2 regions of the Paenibacillus sp. RS8 genome follow, and region 1 is predicted to be linked to the other one. Evidence: riboswitches for the same ligand, from Rfam matches in the RefSeq annotation. Region 1 holds a riboswitch; the other holds the start of a gene.

Region 1 (5,299 bases):
AGGAGGCATCATTATCGCCACCGCTCTTCTCCTGACTGCTGAGATTGCGTATGCTTTTCTACCCCCTTGGGAGTGGATGTATGTCATTGCTGTTGCGGCTGGCTTTGGTTTCGGTATGATCGAAGCCGTCATCGGCACCATCATTATCGGAGCTGTGACAGAAGGAACCGCGATTGCGATGAGCCGACTTGAAGTCCTATTTGGGATAGGAGCACTTGTAATGCCTCTTATCGCCAGTCCGCTCATTGCTACCGGAGCATGGAGATTGGCATTCCTAATTGTCGCTGGCTTCTCATTACTTTCCCTCATTCTCTGGGGAAGAGGCCATTTTGGGAATCTGCAGCCCATACTGGACGAGCGAGCACCTCGCAAAGTCTCAGCATCCGCACATTCCTCGCAGTCCAGCACACAGCTTCCGTATAAAGGGAAACAATGGATTCTGCTGGGCATCTTCATCCTTTTCTTCTTTCTTTATGTAGGTACGGAGATGAGTCTGGTCAACTTTATGCCCGCCATCTTTATCGCCAAGCTAGGGATGACAGAATCTGCGGCGGCGCTGACAGTCACTTTCTTTTGGCTAGCTATGTCTACGGGAAGATTGTTTGCTGGAGTGATTGCAGAGAAAATTTCTTACCGTGTATATATTTTAAGTAGCTGTTTACTGACCTTGTTACTGCTGGCTCTTTTTCCGTTCACAGATAATCGATTAGCTGCATTCATCGTAATTATGCTACTTGGGCTATTTATGTCCGGTATTTTCTCCATAGCTCTAGTCTTCTCCAGCAAGATGCTACCAGGAGCCGAAGAATCAACACCCAGCATAATGATCGCTGCTGGAGGTGTCGGTGGAGCTCTGCTGCCCCTATTTATGGGCTGGTCTATGGACCATCTAAAAGTGGCACAAACTGCTGGGTTACTTGCCGGTTTTGCCGCCTTCTTGTTCTTGCTGAGCATTGCCACATGGAGATTCCAATCCAGACAAGCAGTGCAAAGAAAGAGTTCCAGTATTTAGAATGTCAAAATGGTATCAACCTAATCCTTTTAGGGTAATGTCATCTATAAGCATATTCTGAGCACAAGGATGGACGATGAATGGATAAGCTTTCAACTGAGCCTTTATTACATACTGCGCTTATGCAGTTTATTTTTCCCTTTTCAATAAAAAAGGGCGATTCTAAGAAGCTTATCCAACAATTGCAGGATGATGGCTTCACACGTTTTTTTCTGGATAATAAAGAGTTAGAAAATGCCTATTACGGAGAAGATCACTGTGTTTCCCATGAACGGATGGAGCGCACCTATTTACCGTTTGCTGCACATATTCTTTTTCCACGCAAGAAGGATGTAGACTCTTTCCGCCGCTTTTCCAGAGTCAATAATCTGGACTGTATTCTAGAGATTCCTCAGCAGTCTATATTTTTTAAAATTCTCTCGACGGATATATTCATATGTCCTTTTCAGCTTGGATTTGTGACGATACGTGTCCAGCTTGAGGGGGATTCGATTCCCTTTAGTATTGCACTGGAATTCGCGGACCGCTTCCGGACGCTTGAGAATACCTTCGTGCAGGATGACTACACCTATATCCATTGCGGGGAACAGACCTATGAGATGGTAGAGGATTTTGTCTTCCGAAATCTGGTGGATGGACTGGAGCCTTTTCTGGATCACTCGGATATCAATGGGGCTTATTTCGAGACCCTTCCCTTTTTCGTAGATGAAAGAATGCAGGTGCAAGCCTTTTATGGCTTTCAGAGTGAAGGAGATTCTGATGAGATTAGTATAAATATGCGCTATCGCGCCTCTCAGCTTGATGGAATTGATCTGAACGGGAAGCCCTATGCCAGTGCCAGCGATCCAGCGTATATTGCGAACTACTGTCATGAGCATTCCTATAATCGATGGGGCCCAGACTCGTATTATATGATGAATGAGCAGACCTTTTGCTGTCTGACCCGAGCTGAACCAAAGATCGCCGTTAGCCTGGCCAACCAGATGTACGGGCAATATTATTACGGATTTCTACTCAATATTTTCCACAAAATTGTTCTGCTAAAGCTGGCAAATATGCATTCCCGACTACGCATAAACCACGATTATGATGAGATCGACAATTTAATCTACTCGATTAATAAATTCTCGGCAAAGTTTTATTTCTTGGAGCTGATTTCACAGTCGCAAGGACGGGAGATTTTTCTTCAGCTGCGTAAAGTATACGGGAATGACGCTCTGTTCGAGGAAGTAAAAGAAACCTTGACTGACCTGTTTCAGTATCAAGATAAGTTCCAATCGAAGCGCCGGGATAATCTGCTGATGATCCTCACTGTATTTACGGTGGTAAGTGGGATTTATGGCATGAATCAAGTCATTGACGATCTGGATGGAAAGATTCAATGGAGTAAGATGGTTAGCTATTCCCCCTTTGAGTTTCTTGCTCTTTTCGTGATTATGAGCGGGATAATGATCAGTGTTGTCCTTACGCTAGGTGCTCTGGTTACTGAGCTTAAGCGGCGTCATCGCAAGAAACATAAAGATCTGGATTAATGAAAACGGACGGAGAGATTCGAAAAATTTAGGCGCGTGCTACTAGACATTCCGAGAACAGCCGTCTATAATACACCGTATGCGAGAAATATAAGACATAAAGTATAGATGAAAGCTTATACTTACTTATATTTCACGTGGAAATACCCGTTAACTTCATAGAACCAGGGGTGCTGGAATTGGCCGGCTGAGATTGTATCCCACAAGATACTGACCCTTATACCTGATCTGGATAATGCCAGCGTAGGAATCGCCAATTGGTTTTGGTCCCTGTGACCTTTACTAACCTTGCGCCAAGCCAGCGTCCCGATCACTCGGGGCGCTTTTTTTGTGTAGATCACAAAAGATGTAGAAGAAATGTACATACTACACTTTATGGTTCATGTTGGATGACGGGATCTGGCAACCTTAAAGGAGAGAAGAAGACATGCAACTCAAAAAAGCACTTATGCTTAGCCTCACCTGTATGCTCATTCTTGCGATTGCCGGATGCGGCAGCAACAATGGGAATACAGCCGGAAACAAAGGAAATGCTGCGGATTCGAATGCTGCGACCGGATCAAATGCTCCGAAAGAGCTTACCAAAGTTAAGGTTGCACTGGATTGGACACCGAATACGAACCACACCGGTCTATACGTAGCCAAGGATCTTGGTTATTACGCGGAAGAAGGTCTGGATGTAGAAATCGTTCAACCTGGCGCAGCGGGTTCTGATACTATGGTTACCTCTGGCGAAGCCGCTTTTGGGATCAGCGCTCAGGAAGGATTGACTCTAGCCCGTCTACAAGGCGTTCCCCTTGTCTCGATTGCAGCCATTATTCAGCATAATACTTCGGGTTTCGCCGCTCCAGTAGACCGCAATATTAAATCACCAAAAGATTTTGAGGGTAAAACCTACGGCGGTTGGGGCTCTCCTGCTGAAGAAGCAGCCATGAAGGCGATCATGGACCCTGTAGGTGGCGATGTGAAAAAGGTGAAGCTAATCAGTATTGGTGAAGCTGACTATTTTACCGCAGTCAAACGTGACATTGATTTCGCTTGGATCTTCTACGCTTGGACTGGTATTGAAGCCGAACTGCGTGGTGAGCCTCTGGATATGCTTTACTTGAAGGATTATGCGCCTCAGCTCGATTATTACACCCCTGTGCTGACCACGAGTGAGAAGCAGATTTCTGAGAATCCAGATTTGGTGAAGGCTTTCCTGAAAGCCACATCCAAGGGCTATCAATATGCGATTGATCATCCAGAAGAGGCTGCCGCTACATTATCCAAGGCTGTGCCTGACCTTGATGCAGAGCTTGTCCTAGCTAGCCAAAAATGGCTTAGCCCGAAATATAAGGACGACGCCCCACGCTGGGGAGAGCAAAAAACCGAGGTCTGGCAGAATTACGGCGACTGGATGTATGATTTGAAGCTGCTGGACAAACCGCTGGATGCAGCTAGTGCATTCACGAATGATTTTTTACCGGCGGAGTAGACCGGACTTCCCAAGTTCGTTCAAGATTCGACGCCGAATCTGCTTCCTGAATTACATCGTTATCAAAGTTGGCTTTTTGAACTTACCTATTTCAATGAGAGTTCAAAAAGTCGACTTTCAGAACCAAGAAGGTTGAACGTTACTTGAGGAAGGAGGAACGGAGCGTAGTGATGTGCTACGTGAGTACCGGACTTCCCAAGTTCGTTCAAGATTCGACGCCGAATCTGCTTCCTGAATTACATCGTTATCAAAGTTGGCTTTTTGAACTTACCTATACAATTTGAGAGGATTGATTATTGTGGCTAATACATTATTAAGCATTCAAGTAATTCCTAAGACTCCAAACAATGAGGACTCCATCCCCTACGTAGATAAAGCGATTGAAGTTATTCAGAAGTCCGGTGTTAAACATCAGGTGAATCCACTGGAAACTACTATGGAAGGTGAGCTTAGCGAGCTGCTGGAGGTTGTGCGTCAAATGCAAGAGGCGTTGATCGAAGCAGGCAGTCCAAGCGTGATCTCCCAAATCAAAATCGCCCATAACCCTAACGGAATCAGCATGGATAAATTGACGGAGAAATATCGGCCGTGAGATCGACCTGGAAGCTAATATGGCCGCCCCTTGTGGCGGTCGTCTTCTTTTTAACCGTATGGCAGTTATCTGTTTCTCTATTCCATATCGAATCCTGGATTCTGCCGAGTCCTGCTGACATTGCTCGCGAATCCACCAGTAATGCCTCAGGTCTCTGGGCTCATACGATGGCTACGCTTCGGCTCACATTAATCGGTTTCCCCATTGGTACAGGTGTAGGCTTGATCGTTGCTCTACTTTTGCATCTTTTGCCTTGGGCCAAACGGGCTTTTTATCCACTCATTATTCTGAGTCAAAATGTTCCCTCTATCGCACTCGGACCGCTGCTAATCATCTGGTTCGGCTTCGGTCTTTTGCCCAAAATCGTGCTGATTACACTGGTATGCTTCTTCCCGGTAGCTGTCGCTGCAATGGGCGGCTTGTCTCAAAGTGATCAGGTCATGATGAATTATATGAAAATGGCTGGCGCAAGCAAGTGGCAAATCTTCACCAAGCTGGAGCTTCCGTCTTCTATCCCGGCACTATTTTCCGGTGTGAAAATATCTGCTACCTATGCGGTTATGGGAGCCGTGGTCGCTGAATGGATTGGCGCGGATAAAGGGATCGGCTATTATATGCTTCTGCAAAAATCGGCTTACCGTACGGATCGGATGTTTGTCGCTATTGTGATTATTGTGCTCCTTAGT
Region 2 (5,299 bases), 2.6 Mb from region 1:
GGATCGTTTCTGGACAGTCACTTGTCCTTCCATCACATTGCCAAGTGCAGTCATATGCGGAAAAAGATTATAAGATTGAAAGACCATGCCTGTTTTTTGACGTAACGCCAAAATGGACTTCTGCGGGATTTTCTTGTTTTCCGAGAAATTAATTTTAATATCGCTGAGTGATAAACTTCCTTGATCAGGGACTTCAAGTAGATTAAAACAGCGTAAAAGCGTTGTTTTGCCAGAGCCAGATGGACCTATAATGACCAGAACCTTACCAAGTTCCATCCTGAGATCAAGACCCTTTAATACCTGCAGCTCACCGAAGGATTTATGCAAATTAAGTATTTCAATCATCATAGTCCCTCCTTTAGCTCGCAGAGAAACGACTCAGTCGTTTCTCCAAGTAATTTTGCAGTGCTGACAACACTGAGCAAAATAGTAAGTAGAACAACCCTGCTTCGCAGTAGATCAACAGTGGCTCATAGGTGGTGGAAGCAACCTGCTGTGCTGTTCTGAACATCTCCGTATAAGTAATAGTCGCTGCCAGAGAAGTGTCTTTGACCAAGCTAATAAAGGAATTCGATAACGGCGGTACAGAGACACGGGCAGCTTGTGGAAGAATAATGCGTCGAAGCGCTTGCGCTCGAGTCATCCCAACGGAGAAGGCCGCTTCCCACTGACCTTTATGTATCGACAGGATAGCAGCACGTACAATTTCAGATGAATAAGCCCCAACACTAAGTGTAAACCCAATGGTCGCGGCTATAAATGGGTCTAGTACAATCCCAACTGCAGGCAAACCATAGAAAATAATAAATAATTGTACTAACAAAGGAGTTCCGCGAATGACCCATACATAAAAACGAGCGATTAGCATCGGAAGTACCCATGGGGAGAGACGAGCCAGTGCAGTCAAAATCGCTATTATCAGTCCCAGTACAAAGGATATCAATGCTAAAGGAATGGTAAAAGCCACCCCCGCTTTTAGCAGGGGTAGCAGTGAATCTAAGAAAATTTGTATTTTTCGGTCATCCATTTTCAGACATCCTTTTTAGCTCCAGGCTAGTTTAGCTTCTGAAACCTTGAATTATTTTGAAACGTCAGCACCAAAGTATTTCTCAGAAATCTTTAAATAAGTTCCATCGCTCTTCATTTCAATAATTGCATCACTAACTGCTTTTACCAAGTCGTCGTTTCCTTTTAGGAATACAGCGGCACTTTCCGAACCATTAGGAATCTCATCCACCACTTTAATTTTCACATCAGGCTTCTGCTTTTTCAGGTCCAGATAAGACAATCCATCATTTACCGTTGCATCAATGCGGCCTGAGGTCAGTAAATCCACCGCTTGATTGAAGCCGTCTACAGCAACGATTTCAGCGCCGTTCTCACGAGCGATTTCGGATAGATTACTGGTCAGAGATTGTCCTGATTTTTTACCCTTAAGATCCGCAAATGCTTTAATATCCTCATTGTTTTCACTCACAATCAATACCGCTTTAGATACGATGTATGGCTCAGAGAAATCATATTTCGCTTTACGCTCTTCATTAATGGATACTTCGTTAAAAATAACATCAAACCGCTTAGCGTCCAATCCGGCAAAGAGACCGTCCCACTGTGTCTCAGAAAATTCAGGGTCAGCACCGAGACGCTTTGCTACTTCCTCAGCAATTTCTACGTCAAAACCAGTCAGTTTTCCCGATGCATCGTGATACGTAAAGGGTGCATAGGTTCCTTCGGTTCCTATCCGTAATTTGCCGCTCGCTTTAACAGCTTCCAAGCTATTTTTCGCAGTTGCAGCAGTTCCGCCATTCGTTCCAGCTGAAGAGTTGTTGGAAGTATCGGTATTCGAATTATTGCCGCACCCCGCTACAAACACCACGGTTAACACCAATAGAATAGTTAAACTGAGTTTTTTCATTATAGAATCCCCTCTCTTTACCCTTATATTGCCCATTCTTATAATAATTCTTCATAAGATCCTCTCTTTACATCTCAGAAAGTTATGGTATATTTATAAACAAATTAAATATGGACCTGTTATTTCACTAGGGGAGTCGGCCGACTGAGACGGAGCTTTATGCTTCGGACCCTTGGAACCTGATCTGGATCATACCAGCGGAGGGAAGTGGAGCAGAATTTTCATCCCATGCATTTTTTAGTGTTCCTATGCAGAATGAATTTTTTGACCCATTTGTTTCCCTCCGGAAATGAATGGGTCTTTATTTATTTACTTTCAATTACAAAACTTAGGCATATGCTTCCGAAGCAAGTTTTGTACGAGTTCCTCAAGTAGCTATGCTATACAAAACTTAGGCATATGCTTCCGAAGCAAGTTTTGTACGAAGTTCCTCAAGTAGCTATGCTATACAAAACTTTTAGGAGGTTCGATCATCACGACAATCCTATCCATTCATGACTTAGCCTACTCATTTCCTGAGTCTAAACAGCTCCCTGTATTTGCAAACTTAACCATGGATATTAAACAAGGTGAGTTTGTGGCTGTTATCGGGGCTAGCGGATGCGGAAAAAGTACGCTTTTCAAAACCATAGCAGGCTTGCTGGAACCCACTCATGGAAAAATAATGATTCATTCGGGTCGGCCAGCGGCATCTACTCGCTTAGGTCAGATCGCATACATGCCACAGCAGGATTTGCTATTACCGTGGAGAACGGTGCTCGACAACTGCCTTTTACCCTGGGAAATTAAGCCAAGGTCCACTAAACAACAGACAATTTCACACATTCGAGACCTGCTGTCACGCTTCGGTTTAGGTGATGTTGAGAAGGCATACCCTCATGAGCTATCCGGTGGTATGAAACAGCGGGTCGCATTTCTTCGCACGCTAGTGTCTGGCGGCGGTGGCAGTCTTATGCTGCTAGATGAACCGTTTGGAGCGCTCGACGCTATGACCAAACGTGAGATACACCGTTGGTTGTTAGAGCTTTGGGATGAACTGAATCAAACAGTGATGCTCATCACCCATGATCTCGAAGAAGCACTATTACTAAGCGATCGGATTTATTTAATGTCTGGAGGCGTACATAGCGAATTACAGGAGATCGTTGTTGATTTGCCGAGGCCAAGACATTACAAAATGAACTATGAACCCCGTTTTATAGCATTGCGGGAAGAGTTGGAGCGGAGACTGTATGCAGCCCATACCTTTTAAAAAACAACTAGACAATTATGGCCCCTTCATTTTACTAGTGTTGTTCGTTGTTGCGATCTGGGAATCTGCTGTTCGTCTTTACTGGATTCCAGCTTTTATCCTCCCTGCTCCTTCAGCAATAGGTATCGCATTGATCGAGCATAGGCAATTACTCGGACAGCATTTATTGGCGACGCTGCAGGAAATATTAGTAGGTTTTGTACTTTCGGTTATCTGTGGTGCATTGCTGGGTACTGGAATGTTCTTATTTCGACCGCTTGAAAAGGCCATTTATCCTTTCCTTATTATCAGTCAGACGATCCCATTAATTGCGCTATCCCCCATTTTTATTATGTGGTTCGGATATACGCTGTGGAGCAAAGTCGCTGTAGTTTTTCTAACTGCTTTTTTTCCAGTCGTTGTTAGTACATATGATGGGCTTCGTACAAGTGGTCAGGCATATAAGGATCTATTATTAACCTTTGGTGCAAACCGCTGGCAACTGCTTGCTAAAACACAAATCCCGCTGGCGCTGCCCTCTTTTTTCTCAGGACTAAAGCTATCCATTGTGTACTGTGTAATTGGAGCAACCATCGGCGAATGGCTCGGCGGCAGCAAAGGGCTTGGTTACTTTAGCCGAAGAATGGCTGGGAATATGCAAAGTGACGAAATGTTCGCCGCAGTATTTCTGTTGTCCGCGCTCGGTGTAATGCTGTTTCTGATGATAGCACTGCTAGAAGCATTATTTTTAAAGAAAAGAGGATCTAATCGATGAATACTTTAATCATTCAAAAAAAATGGCTTATACCCTTATATCTCATCTGTTCTGTCCTAATCTTAAGCAGCTGCGGAAATACATCCAAAGTAAGTAATGCTTCAAATAGCGAAAACAAACAAAGGCACAAGCTGACAATCATGCTAGATTGGTATCCCAACGCCGTTCACTCATTTTTATATGCAGCTGAGCAAAATGGTTATTTCCAAGAGGAAGGTCTGGATGTAGAGATCCAAATGCCGGCAGACACCAATGATGCACTAAAGCTTGTAGCAGCGAATCAAGTTGATTTAGCGCTTAGTTATCAGCCTCAGGTGCTTATGGCACGTAGTGAAAAGATTCCAGTACGTTCGATTGCAGCGATTGTAAGGCATCCGCTTAATCATTTAATGGTGCCTCAGTCCGGAGATATCAAAAGTCCTAAAGACCTTACAGGTAAACAAGTTGGGTATTCTTCCATCCCACTTTATGAAGCCATGATTCGTACAATGATCCAGAACGACGGGGGTGACCCCAACGCCAGTAAACTAATCGATGTAGGCTTCGACCTTATTCCAGCAATTGCGACCGGGCAGGTAGATGCCATTATGGGCGGGTTCATTAACCACGAACAATTAATTCTCGAAAAAGAAGGGCATCCCGTTCACTCGTTTAATCCCACAGACTTCGGAGTACCCGATTATTACGAGCTAGTCCTTGTCGCCAGCGAGCAAGGGGTACAAAATTCCGAGTCCTACTTCAAAAAGTTTCTAAGCGCCATTACAAAAGGACAACAATTTGTGCAGGATAACCCAGAAAAAGCGTTAAATTTACTGCTTGCACACGAAGATGCGACCTCTCCACTAGAAAAGGAAATAGAAGAAAAGAGCTTGCAGATTCTTCTGCCTCTAATGAACGCAGGTGACCAAAATTTTGGTTATCAAGAGCCAGCGTCTTGGGAAAAGGTACGACAGTGGCTATCCGACAATGATTTACTGTCTACCGACATCAAGGCAGAGGATGCTTTTATCAATCTTTAACCATTAGCTATTTGCTCATTAAACTTGAGGAGGAAATATCATGAGTTATCTATCCAAAGTACGGGAATCCAATCCACTGGTCCACAATATCACCAATATCGTCGTAGCCAACTTCTCAGCAAACGGGCTTTTAGCGCTCGGTGCCTCCCCCTTTATGGCGGATGCTCACGAAGAAGTGGTGGATATCGCCGCATTTTCAGCTGCAGTGGTACTAAATATCGGCACACTGAATGACTATGCCATTCAATCCATGGTGCTCGCAGGACAATCTGCGAATAAGCACGGGGTTCCCTTAGTTCTTGATCCAGTAGGTGCGGGAGCAACATCATATCGAACAGCTGTCACTCAAAAGCTAGTGA

The links. Region 1 has a riboswitch for thiamine pyrophosphate ahead of ACDZ28_RS10300 (ABC transporter substrate-binding protein). Riboswitches for the same ligand answer to the same signal wherever they lie in the genome.
Region 2: another riboswitch for thiamine pyrophosphate. It lies ahead of ACDZ28_RS21710 (ABC transporter ATP-binding protein); the one in region 1 lies ahead of ACDZ28_RS10300 (ABC transporter substrate-binding protein).

What each region holds. Positions count from the first base shown of each region.
Region 1 is NZ_CP168131.1:2,014,810-2,020,108, reverse strand. It holds gene ACDZ28_RS10310 (MFS transporter) at 1-1,012, shown strand, start outside; gene ACDZ28_RS10305 (hypothetical protein) at 1,093-2,544, shown strand; TPP riboswitch at 2,701-2,811, shown strand; gene ACDZ28_RS10300 (ABC transporter substrate-binding protein) at 2,972-4,021, shown strand; gene ACDZ28_RS10295 (MTH1187 family thiamine-binding protein) at 4,320-4,613, shown strand; gene ACDZ28_RS10290 (ABC transporter permease) at 4,610-5,299, shown strand, end outside.
Region 2 is NZ_CP168131.1:4,597,766-4,603,064, reverse strand. It holds gene ACDZ28_RS21725 (amino acid ABC transporter ATP-binding protein) at 1-345, opposite strand, end outside; gene ACDZ28_RS21720 (amino acid ABC transporter permease) at 359-1,027, opposite strand; gene ACDZ28_RS21715 (amino acid ABC transporter substrate-binding protein) at 1,079-1,915, opposite strand; TPP riboswitch at 2,035-2,138, shown strand; gene ACDZ28_RS21710 (ABC transporter ATP-binding protein) at 2,469-3,167, shown strand; gene ACDZ28_RS21705 (ABC transporter permease) at 3,148-3,921, shown strand; gene ACDZ28_RS21700 (ABC transporter substrate-binding protein) at 3,918-4,940, shown strand; gene thiM (hydroxyethylthiazole kinase) at 4,981-5,299, shown strand, end outside.